4 regions of the Proteus vulgaris genome follow, and region 2 is predicted to be linked to each of the others. Evidence: predicted binding sites of a transcription regulator. Region 2 holds the regulator's gene; each other region holds the start of a gene.
The links. Region 2 encodes CRP, which controls carbon source genes, mostly activating them, when cyclic AMP is high. Its sites were predicted from a motif close to ATGTGANNNNNNTCACAT; they were not measured.
Positions count from the first base shown of each region.

Region 1: the regulator CRP is predicted to act here: its motif matches at 1,819-1,836, upstream of ompW (outer membrane protein OmpW).
Region 3: the regulator CRP is predicted to act here: its motif matches at 2,506-2,523, upstream of LW139_RS06090 (CidA/LrgA family protein).
Region 4: the regulator CRP is predicted to act here: its motif matches at 2,416-2,433, upstream of LW139_RS13845 (NupC/NupG family nucleoside CNT transporter).

Region 1 is NZ_CP090064.1:1,984,958-1,989,608, reverse strand. It holds gene LW139_RS09810 (BON domain-containing protein) at 50-364, shown strand; gene ompW (outer membrane protein OmpW) at 1,034-1,669, opposite strand; gene LW139_RS09800 (YciC family protein) at 2,103-2,876, shown strand; gene LW139_RS09795 (SulP family inorganic anion transporter) at 2,997-4,651, opposite strand, start outside.
Region 2 is NZ_CP090064.1:4,042,159-4,046,809, reverse strand. It holds gene LW139_RS19150 (aminodeoxychorismate synthase component II) at 1-196, shown strand, start outside; gene argD (bifunctional acetylornithine/succinyldiaminopimelate transaminase) at 314-1,528, shown strand; gene crp (cAMP-activated global transcriptional regulator CRP) at 1,624-2,256, opposite strand; gene LW139_RS19135 (OsmC family protein) at 2,570-2,977, shown strand; gene LW139_RS19130 (phosphoribulokinase) at 3,066-3,935, opposite strand; gene LW139_RS19125 (YheU family protein) at 3,998-4,219, opposite strand; gene LW139_RS19120 (hydrolase) at 4,216-4,651, opposite strand, start outside.
Region 3 is NZ_CP090064.1:1,285,363-1,290,013, forward strand. It holds gene cdd (cytidine deaminase) at 201-1,085, opposite strand; gene LW139_RS06085 (CidB/LrgB family autolysis modulator) at 1,286-1,987, opposite strand; gene LW139_RS06090 (CidA/LrgA family protein) at 1,981-2,454, opposite strand; gene metG (methionine--tRNA ligase) at 2,589-4,616, opposite strand.
Region 4 is NZ_CP090064.1:2,856,382-2,861,032, forward strand. It holds gene LW139_RS13830 (SDR family NAD(P)-dependent oxidoreductase) at 1-168, opposite strand, end outside; gene LW139_RS13835 (MarR family winged helix-turn-helix transcriptional regulator) at 349-789, shown strand; gene LW139_RS13840 (DUF3820 family protein) at 792-1,007, opposite strand; gene LW139_RS13845 (NupC/NupG family nucleoside CNT transporter) at 1,171-2,355, opposite strand; gene ligA (NAD-dependent DNA ligase LigA) at 2,584-4,611, opposite strand.

The DNA.
Region 1 (4,651 bases), 2.1 Mb from region 2:
TCTTTTCAGAAATACTCAATCAATTACGCAATGTATAAGGAGTTTGATAATGAAACTATGGGCAAAAATCTCTGCTGTCATGGCGGCATTACTGATGGCATTTACGTTGTCTGCATGTTCTCCAACTGCAACGTCAGAAGGTACTGGGGGTTATTTTGATGACTCCGTGATCACCACCAAAGTTAAAACAGCACTAATCGGTGAAAAAAATCTTAATTCAACACAAATTAGCGTTGAAACTTTTAAAGGTAAAGTTCAATTAAGTGGTTTCGTTTCTTCTCAAGCGGATGCTAATCGTGCCATTGAAACAACACGCAAAGTTACAGGCGTAAAAGGCGTTATCAACTCTATGGTTGTTCGCTGATCCCTTTTTTATTCTAGTCTTTCTTTAGCTTTACGTTTAGACCACTTCGGTGGTCTTTTTTCGTTTATAAGTTTATGTTTATTTGTAGCGATTATCATAATTCAGATCAAATTTTGCAAAAAACTAAAATTAATCAAAAATAGCCTGCTTTTGTCGAGCTTTAAAAATAGCTCACAAAAAGAGCAAAACAAAAGAATTGCTAATCATTTTTCATTCAAAAACCAACCGCTTTGTTATTATCAGTGTGAGACCTTGCTAATCCTTTTTATTTCTCTATAGATTTTATCTATCCATTGATAGATAACGCACTTTTACTAAAATTAAATATAAAGATGTATTTTAAATGCATCTATAAAATACCCAATTTTATCAATTACAATGCTATTTATTATTAATAAATAGAAATAAATAATTTTTAATTTATTTATATCCAAGCATTAAGATGTATATTAAATACAACTTAGAAGATATTTAAATATAAAATGTTCCATTTTAAATACACCTTTATTTATTTAACATTATTTAAAAATGACTCTTATTTTAAGTATTAACAATAAAATGATATCTTTTGATAATCTAAAAATGAGTGTTGTCTGTGAATTTAAAACATAAAAAAGCGAAGATAATCTTCGCTTTTCATTATGAGATATTCTTTTAAAGAAAGAATAATTAGAAACGGTAGCCCACACCAAACATAAATACAAATGGGTCTAAACGTGTACTGATTGATTGTCTATCATCACCCGCTTTAAATTTAACATCCGTTTCGATATTCATCCACCAAACAGACGCATTCAACATCCAGTTTTTATCGAGGTTATAATCTAAACCAGCTTGTGCTGCAAAGCCCCATGAATCCTTGAGGTCTAAGTCAGATAAACCAGCATCTTTACCCGCTGAATTGAATTTTTCATCAAAGAAAGTAGTAAAGTTAAGACCTGCACCTAAATAAGGACGTAATTTATCTTCACCATTACCAAAGTAATATTGTGCCATTAATGTTGGTGGTAAATGTTTAACTGTCGCAATTTCACCAAAGTTTGTTAATGATACTTTGTGCTCAAAAGGAGTCGCTGCTAATAATTCAACACCAATATTATCAGTGATCATATACCCGAAAGTTAAACCTAATTGGGTATTATTATTAGCTTCAAAATGACCAATATCTAATACATTATCAGAGCCTGCATTAGGACGAACAGTTGCAGTACCTGCACGGAATAAGAAATCACCCGCTTGGTGAGCGAAAGAAATAGAAGGCGCAAGAGTTGCAGCCGCTAAAATAAGCGCAGAAAGTTTTTTCATTATTTAACCCATTCCTGTAATAAGTAAAATCTCCGCTAAAAATATAACCATTTATTGATAATTATGATCTAATACCGATCACAACTTTGGAATTATTTTTGCAGAAAGTGTTATTTCTCTTTTTATTATTTATCAATATGATTATTTATAATTGATCCACATCAAATTACCCATTAATACAATTTTTTCTTATAATTAAATTTATTATTAGTAATATTTTTTGAATAAAAAATATCCTAAAAAGACACATTTAAAAATAAGGTTATTTTTATGTTAAAATAATGTTTGGTTTAATTTAAATAATGAGTGTGCAGTGACTATCAAGATCAAGAAATAAGCTTAATAAGCGGTTTGATAGAAAATATCCCTTTTTGCTGTTGTAAAAGGTACAATAGCGCGCATTGACACAGTCTATTTTTATAGGAGCAGTTTCATGCCTACCACGGCACGCACAATCTATCGAGACAGTCTTAATTTTTATAAGAATGAACGACGTAGTATTGTTACCCTTTCCGCTATCCTTGCTGTTGTTTTAGCAATAGTTCATGTCTTAATTGGCCCTAATCCTCAAGAATACCAATTGATGATTGAATTTGTGGCTAATTTTAAAAATACACAACTTTCTTCTGCTTCTCCTGCCGAGTTAGAAGCAATGTCAAACAGTGTCGTGGGTGTTGCCAAAAAAGTATTATCACTGTATGCATTCGAAACATTACAGCAAAGCATCTTGGTTCTCACCTTATTGATGTTCGCTATGGCAATCTCTGCAGGTCATAATGTCACCTTAGGGCAAACATTTAACGCCTGCTTACCTCGCTTACCAAAAATGTTTTTACTGATTGTCCTGTGCTCTATTTTAATTAGCGCTGGTTTTATGGTGATGATTATTCCTGGCATCATTTTGCTCATTGGTTTTGCATTAGCCCCCGTTGTTTTAGTGCGCCAACAAAATATGGGAAGTGCAATACGTTTAGGTTGGAAAATTGGATTTAGTGAATCAGGATCACTTATTCCTGCATTAGGCATTTGGATCTTATTGCAGTTTGGTATTGGTTTTGTAAGTAATCTTACAATTCAACTACCTGATCTTGTCCATAATTTCTTATTCTATCTTTTGAAAAATATGGCTTCAGCGTGGATGATTATTTACCTATTTCGTTTGTTTATGTTGGTTGAAAACAAATACACAACACAACAAACTCGCTAATTTGTTCAAAGCATAGCTATCTACAAAATTTACCGATAAAAAATCCCGTGTATAAGCTAACAACTTATCACGGGATTTTACTTTGTATTCATCACCACTGGTAAAACTTAACCAAAATGCTTAATGTGTTGATGCATGGCTCTCTATTGGCACTTCTAATATCGAGTCTTCGCTATTCTCAGCTTCTTGCTTTAATGCCTCTTTTCTTGCTTCTTTTTGCTTCTCTTTAATTTGTTGTCGGCTTTGATAAAGTCGGATCACAAAATAAAGATCGGGAGCAATAATCAAATCATCTTCATTGAGTGAAATCTTATTACGTTCAATCCAACGATTTAATTCTGTTCTGCGCCCAGCTAAAACTAATTTAACGCCTTTTATTCGCAATTCTCGTATTAGTTCATCAATAGCAGCAAACACACTGACATCGTCATAGGTAAAGCTTACAGCTGCATCTACCGCTAACCATGCTGGTCGTTGAGGTGCATTATCAACAAGTTGGAGTACCCGTTTTTTAAAATAACCCACATTAAAATAAGTCAGTGGTGAATTAAACCGATACATCATTAAGCCATCAATAGGCTCAATGCCATTATCTTTATTCATTGAGTGAACCATACCCTGTTCATCAACACCCAATAATTGATCGCTTGGACGAAAAACAATACGTAAAAATTGTAACAAACCTAATAAAACGGCAAAACCGATACCATTAATTAGCCCTGCCAATAACACAGCTAATAAGGTGAATGATGCCAAGGTAAATGCTTGTTTATTACGTTTACGATAAGACCAAATATGACGAATACTTAGTAAAGACCATGAAGAAACAATCAAGACTATGCCTAATGAAGATAATGGAATATAGGCGAGAAAATCAGTCATAAATAATAGTACTAGCAGAATAACCAGTGCTGCGATAATAGAAACTAACTGCGTTTTCCCACCAACAGAGTCATTGACTGCAGTACGACTACTTGCCGCACTAACCGCAAATCCTTGAGAAAGCGCTGCCGCAATATTGGCAATACCTAACGCTTTTAACTCTTGATCTGCATCGACATCATAACCGTTCTTACTGGCAAAACTGCGGGCCGTCATCATAAAACTCACGAAGCTAATAACTGCCAAGTTTATAGATGGAACTAACAATTCTCTCAAGACACCAGGATGGAATCCCGTCATAGATACAACAGGTAAAAACAGATCAACATTTCCTGCATCTTTATCTACGATAGCAATACCAAAGCTTGCTAAATCAAATTGCCAACTTAAATACGTCATCACGACCATCGCAATTAAAGGGGCTGGCCATCGACTACGAAAATAACGAATGCCTAATAAGAGTGCTAATGTTATTGCAGACATTAACACTGTGGGTAAATGCGCATCCATTAATCGAAATGGAACTTCAATTAATTTTTCAATTAGGTGATCGGGGGAAGTATCAAAACCAAATACTTTGCTGATTTGCCCAACCATAATGGTGATCGCGACACCATTTAAAAGTCCTTGTAAAATAGGTCGAGATAGAAAATCAGTAAAAGCCCCTAACCGAAAATGGCTGGCTAAAATACACCAAAATCCCGTCATTGCCGTCATAATAATTGCAAGTTGCCATCTAGCATTCTCGTCACCAGCAGATAATGGAATAACAACGGCAGCAATAACAGCACAAGTTGCGGCATCAGGCCCTGTAATTAACTGCCGCGATGTGCCAAATAACGCATAAATAATCATCGGAAAAATACAGGCATATAATCCAACAATTGGGTTAA
Region 2 (4,651 bases):
TCACTCTTTAGTGATAGATGCTACGACGTTACCTGTGCCTTTTGAAGTAACGGCATGGAGCCAACATGATGGAAATGTTGATGAAATTATGGGAATTCGCCATCGTACACTTCCAATTGAAGGGGTTCAATTTCACCCAGAAAGTATTTTAAGTGAACAAGGGCATGAGTTATTAAATAATTTTCTTAAATATTAATAAGATAGTATTTAAATAGCGAAATAACGCCTTTTTATACAAAACCACATTTGATTTTTTATTCATATTTAGTGATTATATTTTCACATTGAAGATGAATAACGATCAGGTGGGGTAATGACAAAGCAAAGCATCAACCGGGCAACTTACGATCAAGTAATGTTGCCAATTTATTCACCCGCAGAATTTATTCCTGTTAAAGGGGTGGGAAGTCGAGTTTGGGATCAGCAAGGAAAATCTTATATTGATTTTGCTGGTGGTATTGCTGTATTGGCATTAGGACATGCTCATCCTGCACTGAATCAAGCATTGAAAGAACAAAGTGAGCAACTCTGGCATGTGAGTAATATTTTTACAAATGAGCCTGCACTGCGTTTAGCACAAAAATTAATTGATAATACATTTGCAGAGCGTGTCTTTTTTGCTAATTCAGGCGCTGAAGCGAATGAAGCTGCATTTAAATTAGCTCGCCATTATGCGATCACTCGTCATAGTCCTTATAAAACCAAAATTATTGCTTTTCACCATGCCTTCCATGGTCGAACTCTGTTCACTGTATCTGTAGGAGGACAGCCTAAATATGCAGATGGGTTTGGCCCAAAACCTGCCGATATCGTACACGTTCCTTTTAATGATTTAGATGCCGTGAAAGCGGTTATTGATGATCATACATGTGCCGTTGTACTAGAACCAGTACAAGGTGAAGGCGGTGTAACAGCTGCTACTCCTGAATTTATGAGGGGGCTACGTGAGTTGTGCGATAAACATCAAGCATTACTTGTTCTTGATGAGGTACAAACGGGTATGGGGCGTACAGGTAAGCTTTTTGCTTATATGAATTACGATGTAACTCCCGATATTATTACTACGGCAAAGGCGCTAGGAAGTGGTTTTCCACTCAGTGCGATGTTAACGACACAAGAGATAGCGTCGGTAATGGGAGTAGGAACTCATGGTACAACTTATGGTGGTAATCCATTAGCGTGTGCAGTGGGTAATGTTGCATTTGATTTAATCAATACACCAGAGGTACTTGAGGGTGTAGAAAAGCGCTATCAGTGGATTGTAGACGAGCTCACGGCAATAAACCAAACCTACAACGTCTTTTCGCAAATCCGTGGGCAAGGATTATTGATTGGTGCACAACTTGCACCACAATATGAAGGCAAAGCGAAAATACTATTAGGGTTAGCTGCAAAACATGGGTTAATGATGTTAAATGCAGGGGCTGATGTTATGCGTTTTACGCCATCATTAATTATTACCCAAGAAGAATTACAAGAAGGAATGGCGGCATTAAAAGCAGCTATTGCGGAGTTTGTAAAAGAGTAGTCCTTATTATAAACCCCATCACAAGAATGGGGTTTATACAGATTTTTTATCAATAGCCCTTTGTATCGGGCTATTGTTTGTTCGGGCAGGGAAACTTAGCGAGTCCCGTAAACGACGATTGTTTTACCGTGTGCAGAGATCAGGTTTTGATCTTCTAGCATTTTAAGAATACGGCCTACAGTTTCGCGTGAACAACCAACAATTTGACCGATTTCCTGACGTGTAATTTTAATTTGCATGCCATCAGGATGCGTCATAGCATCGGGTTGTTTTGCTAAGTTTAGTAAGGTTTGTGCAATACGACCTGTTACATCAAGGAAAGCAAGGTTACCTACTTTTTCTGATGTGGTTTGTAATCTGTTCGCCATTTGAGCTGACAGGCGCATCAGAATATCAGGGTTGACCTGAATTAATTGGCGGAATTTTTTATAGGAAATTTCTGCTACTTCACAGGCTGTTTTTGCTCTAACCCATGCACTACGTTCTTGATCTTCTTCAAATAATCCAAGTTCACCGATGAAATCGCCCTGATTCAGGTAGGAGAGGATCATTTCTTTCCCTTCTTCATCTTTAATAAGAACAGCCACGGAACCTTTAACAATATAATAAAGTGTTTCCGCTTTCTCACCTTGGTGGATCAGCGTGCTCTTGGATGGATATTTGTGAATATGGCAGTGTGACAAAAACCATTCAAGAGTCGGGTCTGTTTGCGGCTTGCCGAGAACCATTCGCGTTATCCTCTGTACGTTAAATGCAGCCATTCAAAACGGATAGACTCCCTTTTGAGACAGCGTGCTTAAAAATCCTATCTTGACCTATTAACTTCCTGAGAACACGGTAAGTTAATATGGAGTAGATTATAATAAATGAGAAAATAATGCATTGATCTTAACCACTATCATCAAGCAGATATTGTTTTTAACACAATTAGTGCATTAAGTCTCGTTTTACGCAGTCAGCATAATAAACCTATTTGCTAATTGCTAGTTGAATTATGAGAATGTACTCTTTTAGTTTCTGTCATGTTTAGGGGGAAAATAAATGGAAGCACGAGTTAAGTGGGTTGAAGATTTATCTTTTGTTGGTGAGTCTTCATCAGGTCATCAAATAATGATGGATGGGAACTCTGGCGATAAAGCACCAAGCCCAATGGAAATGGTCTTAATTGCTGCGGGTGGATGCAGTGCGATTGATGTCGTTAGTATTTTACGCAAAGGGCGACATCAAGTCACTGATTGTGAAGTGAAATTAACATCAGAGCGTCGTGAAGAAGCTCCACGTTTATTTACTGATATCAATTTACATTTTATTGTTTCAGGTAAAGAACTCACAGATAAAATTGTTGAACGAGCAGTTCAATTATCTGCAGAAAAATATTGTTCCGTCTCTTTAATGTTAGGAAAAGCAGCTAATATTACACATTCATTCGAAATAAAAGACGCTGAATAAATTTGATATTTTAAAATAAAGTTTAATTTAGAAATAATATCCCTTAATAAAGGGGATATTATTTTTATAAAAATAGATTTTATTTTTGTTAACTGATCTTTTCGCCATTTAATAATTTTTTGACTAATGGCGCCATAATTAACTCCATCGCTAATCCTAATTTTCCACCAGGCACCACAATTGTATTTATTGTTGACATAAATGAGCCATGCAACATTGCCAGTAAATAAGGAAAATCAATATCCGTTAAGCCTCTAAAGCGAATAACAATAAAACTTTCATCAAGAGTTGGGATAGCTTTAGCTGAGAATGGGTTTGATGTATCGACAGTAGGGACTCGTTGAAAGTTGATGTGAGTACGCGAAAATTGCGGAATGATATAGTTAATATAATCATCCATAGAACGCACCACTGAATCTCTTACGGCTTCTTGTGAGTGGCCCCGTTCGGTTGTGTCTCGGATAAGTTTTTGTATCCACTCAAGGTTAACGATAGGAACTACACCCACTAGTAAATCAACATGCTGTGCGACATCGTGTTCATCAGTGACAACACCTCCGTGTAATCCTTCATAAAAGAGTACATCGGTATTATTGGGTAATGATTCCCATGGTGTAAAAGTCCCTGGTAATTGGTTGTAGGGCGTTGCTTCATCATAAGAGTGCAAATATTTACGTGATTGGCCTTGTCCTGTTTCACTATAATGGCTGAATGTGGAACTCAGTAGGCTAAAATCATTTGCTTCAGGGCCAAAATAGCTAATATGTCGCCCTTGTTCTTTGGCTTTTCTTATCGCCATGTCCATTTCAGGGCGAGTATAACGATGAAAACTATCCCCATCAATTAAAGCAGAATGTGCATTAAGTTGCTGGAATATCTTACGAAAAGCTTGGCTCGTGGTAGTCGTTCCTGCTCCACTTGAGCCAGTAACCGCGATGATAGGATGTTTGACTGACATAGGTTATCCTTTTGCAAAATAAGGTTAGCCCTTATTGGTGGCGATATTTCGCTCTGGAGTGATTAATCAGAGCGAAATTGCGATGCAGGCATAATATTGACGCTTTCATGAAGTTCTGACCAAACTAATACGGCTTCACCGGATTTAAGTTGTTTTTTTACGTCGGCGACTTTTTGTTCAAGCGTTTTCTCTTGGATACCATAATCGGTGCCTTCTCGTAAAACGAAACTTTCAATAAGATTGTCTAGAGTCTCTGAGGAAAGTTCGTTCCAAGGTATTATCATTTGGTTTTCTCCAAATAAGCGGATAACCAGTCAGGTATCCGATTTTCAAGCCACATCACGGGTTTAGAAAGCTTGCCACTGACAAAACCTACATGCCCGCCAAATTCAGTAAGTTGATACTCAATATTATTGGGTAGTGTTGTGATATCAGGAATAACATCCGCAGACATAAAAGGATCATCTTTAGCGTGAATGATCAGTGTCGTTTTCTTTATTTTATTTAATAAAGGCAAAGCACTACATTGACGATAGTAATCTAGGGCATCTTTGAATCCATGAATTTTAGAGGTAATTAGATCGTCAAATTGGCGTAGCTTTTTGATGGACTTTATCGTCAACAAACTAATTGGCAATGATTCAGGATAGCGGATCAACTTGCGTGTCGCGTTATTTTTTAGTCCTTTTAATAGATACCATTGATAAAAACGGGAA
Region 3 (4,651 bases), 1.6 Mb from region 2:
GTAAGGCAGTTAGTCACATGACAATAGTAGATCCTACAAAATAATAAAAATATGTACAGCTTATGTTATTTTTTTATGATTTTTATGCTTAGAAATGAGAGATAGATACAGTTGTTACAACTTTTTCTGGTAAGCACCAGCAAAATTTACATGCTGATGCTTTTTTAGGAGAGATTTTTAGAGGAATAAGTTAAAACTTTTTACAAAGTGATGCGTTGCATCTGGCGACAACCTAAAGCCGTTAATGTGGCTTGAGTTGCATCCCATTGCGTTAAAATTGTTTCTGCTTTTTCAATTAAGACCGCAGATTCAATTTCCATCACACTCTCACCCGCCATATTTAATAAAATTAATGCGGCTTGTAATGGTGGTAAGCTTGGGTTAAATGCGGCATTTTCTGCGTAGCTACCTTGGAAAATTTTGCCATTTTTCATTTGAACAGCAATTCCGCTGTGAGACTCACTATAAGGTGCATGGCTACGATTGGCGGCTTGTAGCGCCTGTTGTGCTAATTCACTAGGGTTATCAATTTTGTAACTGTGATTAACTTTATCCATTAATAAAGAAGTGATATTGAGATCCTTCGGACCAAAGCTATCAGGTAAATAATCCCCCAATGTCGCTACTTTTCTACCAGGTAATTGGATCTGAATATGGGTGCCACTGTTGAGTTCATTCATAAACTGGCGACAATGACCACAAGGTGTATAGTTAACGGTGATTGAAATTAAGCGAGATTCACCACGTAGCCATGCATGAGTTACCGCACTTTGTTCGGCATGGACTGTTTGTTGTAATGGTGCGCCAGCAAATTCCATATTGGCACCGAAGTAGAGATTACCACTTTCACCACGCGCAACTGCACCTACTTTGAAGTTAGAGATAGGTGCAACAGCACAAGCTGCAGCAACCGGTAAAAGTGCGAGGGCTAAGGCATCATCATTACATTGTAACTGTGTTTTTATGGCGTTGACCTGCTCTGCCGTAAACATTGCAGGGAATTCATCCTGCTCAAGATAAGGAGCAAGTGCGTGTTGTAACTGAGGGGATAAATCTGACCAAACTGCCTGAAAACGAGTATGCATACATGAGTCTCCCATTAATCTTTCTGTATTATAAGATTCTAGGCATCTTTACCCATTCTTATATGTGATGAAAATCATATTTTCAATGAAACAATTGCAACAAATTCATTAATTGAGAGATGTATCTCAAATTTATAGTAAAAATCCCCGAAATAAATTTAATTAAATCGGGGATTTAAGAATGGAGAGTAAGAAAGATATCAACTATAAAGATGCAAAATAATAGGGAAGATAAATGGAGCAAGTAAAGAGGTAATAATCCCGCAGGTCATTAATGCTAATGAACTGTAAGCACCTTCGATATAATCCACTTCAGCAGCTCTTGCTGTTCCCACTGCATGTGAAACGGTTCCCATCGCTAGACCCCGAGAGGCGTGAGTTGGAATTCGCAATATCTTGAATAGAGTGTGACCAAAAATGGCACCTAAAATACCTACTGCAATAACACATGCAGCACTGATTGCAGGAATACCACCTATGGAGTCTGCAACTGCCATTGCGATAGGTGTTGTGACTGATTTAGGTAAGACTGATGCGGCAATTTCTGGGGTTGCGCCCGCCCATAAGGCAATCGCAGTACCACTGACCATGGCTGCAACACTACCAATAAAGCAAATGCTTATCAGTGATTTCCACTGTGCGCGAATTTGGTGTAATTGCTGATAAAGCGGGATAGCTAAAGCAACAACGGCAGGTTGTAATAAATCATTTAAAATACGACTACCGGCAAAATAGTGTTCGTAAGGAGTGTGTGTAATTAACAGGATAGGAATAATAACCGCAATACCAATAAGTAAAGGGTTCAATATAGGTAATTTATAACGAGCAGCAAGTTTACGTGATAAATAAAAGATAATTATGGTTAAAGGAAGTGACCACCATATATTCATTAACACTAACATTTTTTCTTCTCACTTAATGCTTTATCATCATCTTTTTCTTTTGTTTCAATAACATCTTCAACTAGATCTGGTTTTGAACCTACGATAATACGCTCACGATGGACATAATGTGAACAGTAAGCAACCAGTGCCATAACACCAAAGGTACTGACTACACAGGCTAAAACGATAGGGAAGAGCTGCTGACTAAGTAAATCATAATAATTCATTACGGCTACCCCGATAGGGATAAACAGCAATGACATGTTTTTTAGCAGGATATTGGCGCCAGGTTTAACCCAACGTAACGGAATAAGCTGGAAAGCAAGTAAACCAAAAAGGATCAATAAGCCAACAATACTACCAGGAACCGCGAAGGGTAGAAGGGCTGAAATAAGATTACCTGCAAAAAGACAAAGATAAAGAACCAAAAAAGATCGTAGATAATGCCAAAGTGTAATCTGCAATCGTGCCCGTTTAGATTTCATAAGTAAGTGTCCCAAATCAACTAACAGAATTATCATACACCGATTTTGAAAGTGTGCTATGGATCACAATAAAAAAAGAGCGGGGCTCTAATAGAACCCCGCCATTTATTTATTTGGCAAATGAATCTTGGTTGTTATTTCACTTGTTGACCCGGTTTTGCACCAGAATCTGGGCTGAGTAAGAAGATATCTTTATCGCCAGGGCCTGCTGCCATTACCATGCCTTCTGAAATACCAAAACGCATTTTACGAGGTGCTAAATTTGCCACCATTACCGTTAAGCGACCTTCTAACACTTTAGGATCTGGGTATGCCGTACGAATACCTGAGAATACTTGGCGAGTTTCACCACCTAAGTCCAAAATTAATTTCAGTAGTTTGTCTGAGCCTTCAACAAAATCGGCTTGTTTAATTTCAGCAATACGCATATCGATTTTTGCAAAATCATCAAAGTTGATGGTTTCTTGGATCGGTGAATCAGCTAATGGGCCTGTGACTTCTTTTACAGGTGCAATGGTGCTTTTTGATGCTTCAACCATTGCATTGGCTTTATCCATTTCAATGCGGTTAAACAATGCTTTGAATTTAGTGATCTCTTGGCCTAACAGTGGTTGTTCAAGTGCATCCCATGTTAATTGGGTTTGTAAAAATGCTTCTGAACGTTCTGTCAGTGAAGGTAAAACTGGTTTCAGGTACGTCATCAGTATGCGGAATAAGTTAATTCCCATAGTACAGATTGCTTGTAACTGAGCATCTTGACCTTCTTGTTTAGCCACTACCCAAGGTGCTTTTTCGTCAATATAACGGTTAGCTTCATCAGCTAATGCCATAATTTCGCGAACAGCTTTACCAAATTCACGATTTTCGAATGACTGTGCGATAGTTTCTTGCATATCAACAAAGTGTTGATAAAGTTTAGCATCATCTAAAGAATCCGCTAATTTGCCATCAAATCGCTTGCTGATGAAACCTGCTGTACGCGATGCAAGGTTAACGACTTTATTAACAATGTCACTGTTAACACGTTGAACAAAGTCTTCTAAGTTTAGGTCAATATCGTCAATGCGTGATGAAAGTTTTGCTGCATAGTAATAACGCAGGCAATCAGCATCAAAATGATCAAGATAAGCACGAGCTGTAATAAAGGTGCCTCGAGATTTAGACATCTTGGCGCCATTTACAGTGACATAACCGTGAACAAACAGGTTTGTCGGCTTGCGATATTCACTGCCTTCTAACATAGCTGGCCAGAATAAGCTGTGGAAATAGACGATATCTTTACCAATAAAGTGATAAAGGTCAGCTTTGCTGTCTTTATTCCAAAACTCATCAAAACTTAAATCACCTCGTTTTTCACATAAGTTTAAGAATGAACTCATGTAGCCAATCGGTGCATCTAGCCATACATAGAAATATTTACCCGGTGCATCTGGAATTTCGAAACCGAAATAAGGCGCATCACGAGTGATATCCCATTGTTGTAAACCACTGTCGAACCATTCTTGCATTTTATTCGCAACTTGTTCTTGCAGTGCGCCTGAGCGGATCCATGCTTGTAGCATGTTACTAAATGCAGGTAAGTCAAAGAAGTAGTGTTCTGTTTCGCGCATTACAGGTGTTGATCCTGAAACGACAGAGCGTGGATTAATTAATTCTGTTGGGCTGTATGTTGAGCCGCATACTTCACAGTTATCACCGTATTGGTCTTGTGCTTTACATTTAGGGCACGTGCCTTTTACAAAACGGTCAGGTAGGAACATGCCTTTTTCTTCATCATAAAGCTGAGAAATTGTTTTGCTTTTGATGTGACCATTTTTCTTCAGTGCTAGATAAATTTTTGTCGATAATTCGCGACTTTCTTCACTGTGTGTAGAGTGATAATTATCATAACTGATATTGAAGCCTGCAAAATCCTGCTGATGCTCTTTGCTCATTTCTTCAATCATGGCTTCTGGAGTTATACCCAATTGTTGAGCTTTCAGCATAATTGGGGTGCCGTGGGCATCGTCAGCGCAGATGAAATGAACTTCTTTGCCGCGCATTCGTTGATAACGGACCCAGATATCTGCCTGAATGTGCTCAAGGATATGACCGAGATGAATTGAACCGTTAGCATAAGGTAACGCGCAGGTTACCAATAATTTATTCGCGACGTGAGACATAGTAAGGATCTTACTTCCATAAAATTAATAAAAGG
Region 4 (4,651 bases), 1.2 Mb from region 2:
TTTACCCGTTATATCAATAGAACACGCTGTTTTTATTACTTGATCTAAATGCCTACCGGTAATGAAAACCGTCGCACCACGTTGAAATAGCAATTGTGCAATACCTTCACCTACACCTGTACTTGCACCAGTGACTAAAATCACTTTATCCTTAAAATAATCTTTCATTTTTATTTCACCTATTAACAATGACATCTCGTTTTATCGTACAATCGGAAGGTAATTAACTAAAGTTAACTATACATCATGATATTTGATTAACTTTAGTTAATCAATATAAAGTTTCTTCACGCGGGATGACCTGATAAAATTAACTTTAGTTAATATTATTCATGAGATGACGTATTTATGGAAAAATGTGAATTAGAAAATGCATTATCATTATTACAATGCACATTAGTCGCGCAACGCACTCGTTATACCCCAGAACAAGTCACTTGGGGTCAATATGATGTTTTAGAATTATTGCGCTTACGAGGTGATTTAACCCCATCCCAATTAAGTCATTCGTTAGCGATTTCAAGACAAAATTTATCGAAGTTTATGCGAGGGTTAAAAACCTTAGGATTTATTGCACAGTATCGTTCAGAAAAAGATAAACGTGAGTTTATTACCCATTTAACTGATGATGGCCACGCTTTTTTAGCAAGAGCAGCATTAGGTCGTAAACAAAATGCTGAAAAAATAAGTGAGTGTTTGACATTGGGAGAACAAACATTATTTATTGAATTAAGTCAGAAAATTATTAACGCATTAGCACCTGAAAAATCAGGTCTAGATAATAATTAATATCACCGCTTTAAGGGCTTTAATAGTCCTTCTAAGCCTTCAATTTTAATTGCAAGGGTCATCTCCATGAGTTGCCCTAGTTTTCCTTCAGGGAACTCTCCTTTCTTAGCAAACCATAATAAATACTCTTCAGGTAAATCAACCAACATTCGCCCCTTGTACTTACCAAATGGCATTTGTGTGTTTGCTATATCAATAAGATGCTGTTTTTCTAGCATATTCTATACCGTTGTTATCGAAGGAAAGGATCAATTATAGGGTAATTTAAAGATAAAAAAAGCAGTACCCGAAGGTACTGCTTGATTTTTTATTACCTGATGAACAAGTAATGTGGTTTACATTGTTATTTTATTCACATGCTATCTGTTTTATCTTGAGCGATTAAACAAACAAACCTGCGATAGCCGCTGATAAGAAGCTCACTAATGTAGAACCGAACAGTAATTTCAGACCGAAACGAGAAACAACGTTACCTTGCATTTCATTTAGACCTTTAATCGCACCTGCTACAATTCCGATTGAAGAGAAGTTAGCAAATGAAACTAAGAATACTGATAAAATACCCACTGAGCGTGGTGAAATATCGGCTGCGATATCTTGTAAGCTACCCATTGCAACGAATTCGTTAGACACTAATTTCGTTGCCATCACACTACCAACACGTAATGCATCTTGTTCTGGTACACCAATTACCCATGCTAATGGATAGAAAACGTAACCTAAGCAATCTTGGAAGCTAATACCAAAAATCATGCTGAAAATTGCATTCACTGCAGCAATTAAAGCAATGAAACCAATCAGCATTGCAGCTACGATTAATGCAACTTTGAAACCAGCTAGAATGTATTCCCCTAACATTTCAAAGAAGCTTTGACCTTCATGAAGATTACCCATTTGAATATCTTCTTCATTCTCAACAGAATATGGGTTAATCACAGAAAGGACGATAAAGGTACTGAACATATTCAGTACTAGAGCAGCAACAACGTATTTTGGATCTAACATTGTCATGTATGCACCAACAATTGACATTGATACTGTCGACATTGCTGTTGCAGCCATGGTGTACATACGACGCTGAGACATTTTGCCTAAAACATCTTTATAGGCAATAAAGTTCTCTGATTGACCAAGAACTAATGAGCTAACTGCGTTGAATGATTCCAGTTTCCCCATACCATTCACTTTAGAAAGCACAGTACCGATAATGCGGATCACGAAAGGTAATACTTTGATATGTTGAAGAATACCAATTAATGCAGAAATAAAGATAATTGGACATAATACATTCAGGAAGAAGAATGCTAAACCACCTTTCATCATGCCACCGAATACAAATTCAGTACCTTGGGCAGCGTAACCTAATAAGTGATCAAATAATCCAGCAAAACCACGAACAAAACCTTCACCAACATCAGAGTTGAGGAAGAACCATGCTAATGCGATTTCAATAACTAATAACTGCACGATATAACGCAGACGGATCCCTTTGCGATTATTACTCGCAATGAATGCTAATGCGCCAATAACGGCGAGTGCTAAAACGAAGTGAATGATAGAAGACATGCATGCTCCAAAAATAAAAATAAATCTTGAGGAGCATTTTATGTAACGCGTAACATTAGGATGTGACTATTGTCACAATATCATGAAACCGCATACACACTATTTATTAAATAAGATAGGTTGATCACACTTTATAAGTTACTAAAGAAACATTAAATGTAAATTTCACTTAAGTGAAAAATGCTACTGAGAGCGTTTCTCAGTAGCATTTACTAAATAATAGAGTGATTATTTAGATTGATCAAGTAATCTTATCATTTCATCTTCATCAATAACGTCTATCCCTAACTCGTTAGCTTTCACTAACTTAGAACCTGCCGCTTCACCTGCAATCACCATATCAGTTTTTTTAGAGACACTTCCACTCACTTTTGCCCCTAAAGCCACTAATCTATCTTTTGCTTCATCGCGTGTTAATTGTGATAGTGAGCCTGTTAACACTACGGTTTTACCAGCAAAAGGATTATCACCCGCTTCATGAGTGACTATTACTGGTGCTTGCCATGTAATGCCTGCGTCATTAATTAGCTGATCAATAACCATTTTATTGTGTTCTTCTTGGAAGAAATTCACAACGTGCTTAGCCACAATATCTCCCACATCTGGGACTGATTTTAGTGCTTCAACATCTGCATTTCGTAATGCTTCAAGCGTAGAAAAATGAGCGGTTAATCCACTTGCCGTTGCTTCACCAACTTCTCTAATTCCAAGAGCATAAATAAAACGCGCAAATGTTGTTGATTTTGATTTATCTAATGCAGCAATTAATTTTTTTGCTGATTTTTCACCCATTCGCTCTAAACCAGACAAGATTTTCTCATCTAAACGAAAAAGATCTGCTGGTGTTTTGACATACTCTTTTTCAACCAATTGGTCGATAATTTTATCGCCCATACCATCAACATCCATCGCACGACGAGAAACAAAATGCTTAAGCGCTTCTTTACGTTGTGCACCACAAATTAATCCCCCAGTACAACGCGCTACCGCTTCGCCTTCAATACGCTCTATATCAGATTGGCAAATTGGGCATTGCGTTGGAAAAATAATCTCTTGTGCATCAGCAGGACGTTTCTCTTCAATCACACTAACAACCTGAGGAATAACATCACCCGCACGACGAATAACCACAGTATCGCCAATACGCAATCCCAAGCGTTCGATTTCATCAGCATTGTGTAATGTAGCATTACTCACGACAACACCAGCAACTTGCACAGGCTCTAAACGGGCAACCGGGGTAATTGCACCAGTACGCCCTACTTGGAATTCAACATCTTTGATAATCGTCATTTGCTCTTGAGCTTGGAACTTATAAGCAATAGCCCAACGTGGTGCCCTTGAGACAAAACCCAGCTCTTCTTGCAGCGCAATATCATCCACCTTAATAACGACACCATCGATATCAAAGCCTAAGTTAGGGCGAATTTCTTCTACATGATGATAAAACTCAAGAACGGCTTTACTACCAGTACACAGTTTTACTGCATCACTGACAGGTAATCCCCATTCTTTAAATAGTTGTAAACGGGCATAGTGGCTTGTAGGTAACTCACCACCTTCGAGTACACCAACGCCATAACAGAAAAAGGTTAATGGGCGTTTCGCTGTGATACGCGGATCAAGTTGTCGTAAAGATCCCGCAGCTGCGTTACGAGGGTTAGCAAATACTTTTCCCCCTGTGCGACGAGCTTCTTCGTTTAAATATTCAAAGCCTTTTTCATTCATAAAGACTTCACCACGGATCTCAATACGTGCAGGAATATTTTCACCATATAAACGCAATGGAATAGCTTTAATGGTTCTTACGTTTTCAGTGATGTTCTCTCCTGTTGTACCATCCCCTCGCGTTGCAGCTTGTACTAAAACTCCATTTTCATAAAGTAAGCTAACTGCAAGTCCATCAAGTTTTAATTCACAGCAAAAAGTGATTTCTTCACTATTTTTTAAACGATCTCGCAAACGCTTATCAAATGCCTGATAACTGGTTTCATCAAAAGCATTATCTAAAGACAACATTGGAATTTCATGTCTCACTTGCTCAAATGCAGTGAGTGGTAATGCACCAACACGTTGTGTAGGTGAATCCGAGGTAATTAATTCAGGATGTTGGGCTTCTAATGCTTTTAGCTCATTCATTAAGCGGTCGTATTCAGCATCAGGTATTTCAGGCGCGTCCATGACATGATAAAGATATTCATGGTGACGTAAGGTAACGCGAAGTTTATCAATTTTTTGTTGAGTATTTTTATTCATGATTTATCACCAAAGAAGAAAAACCCCCGCAAGCGGGGGC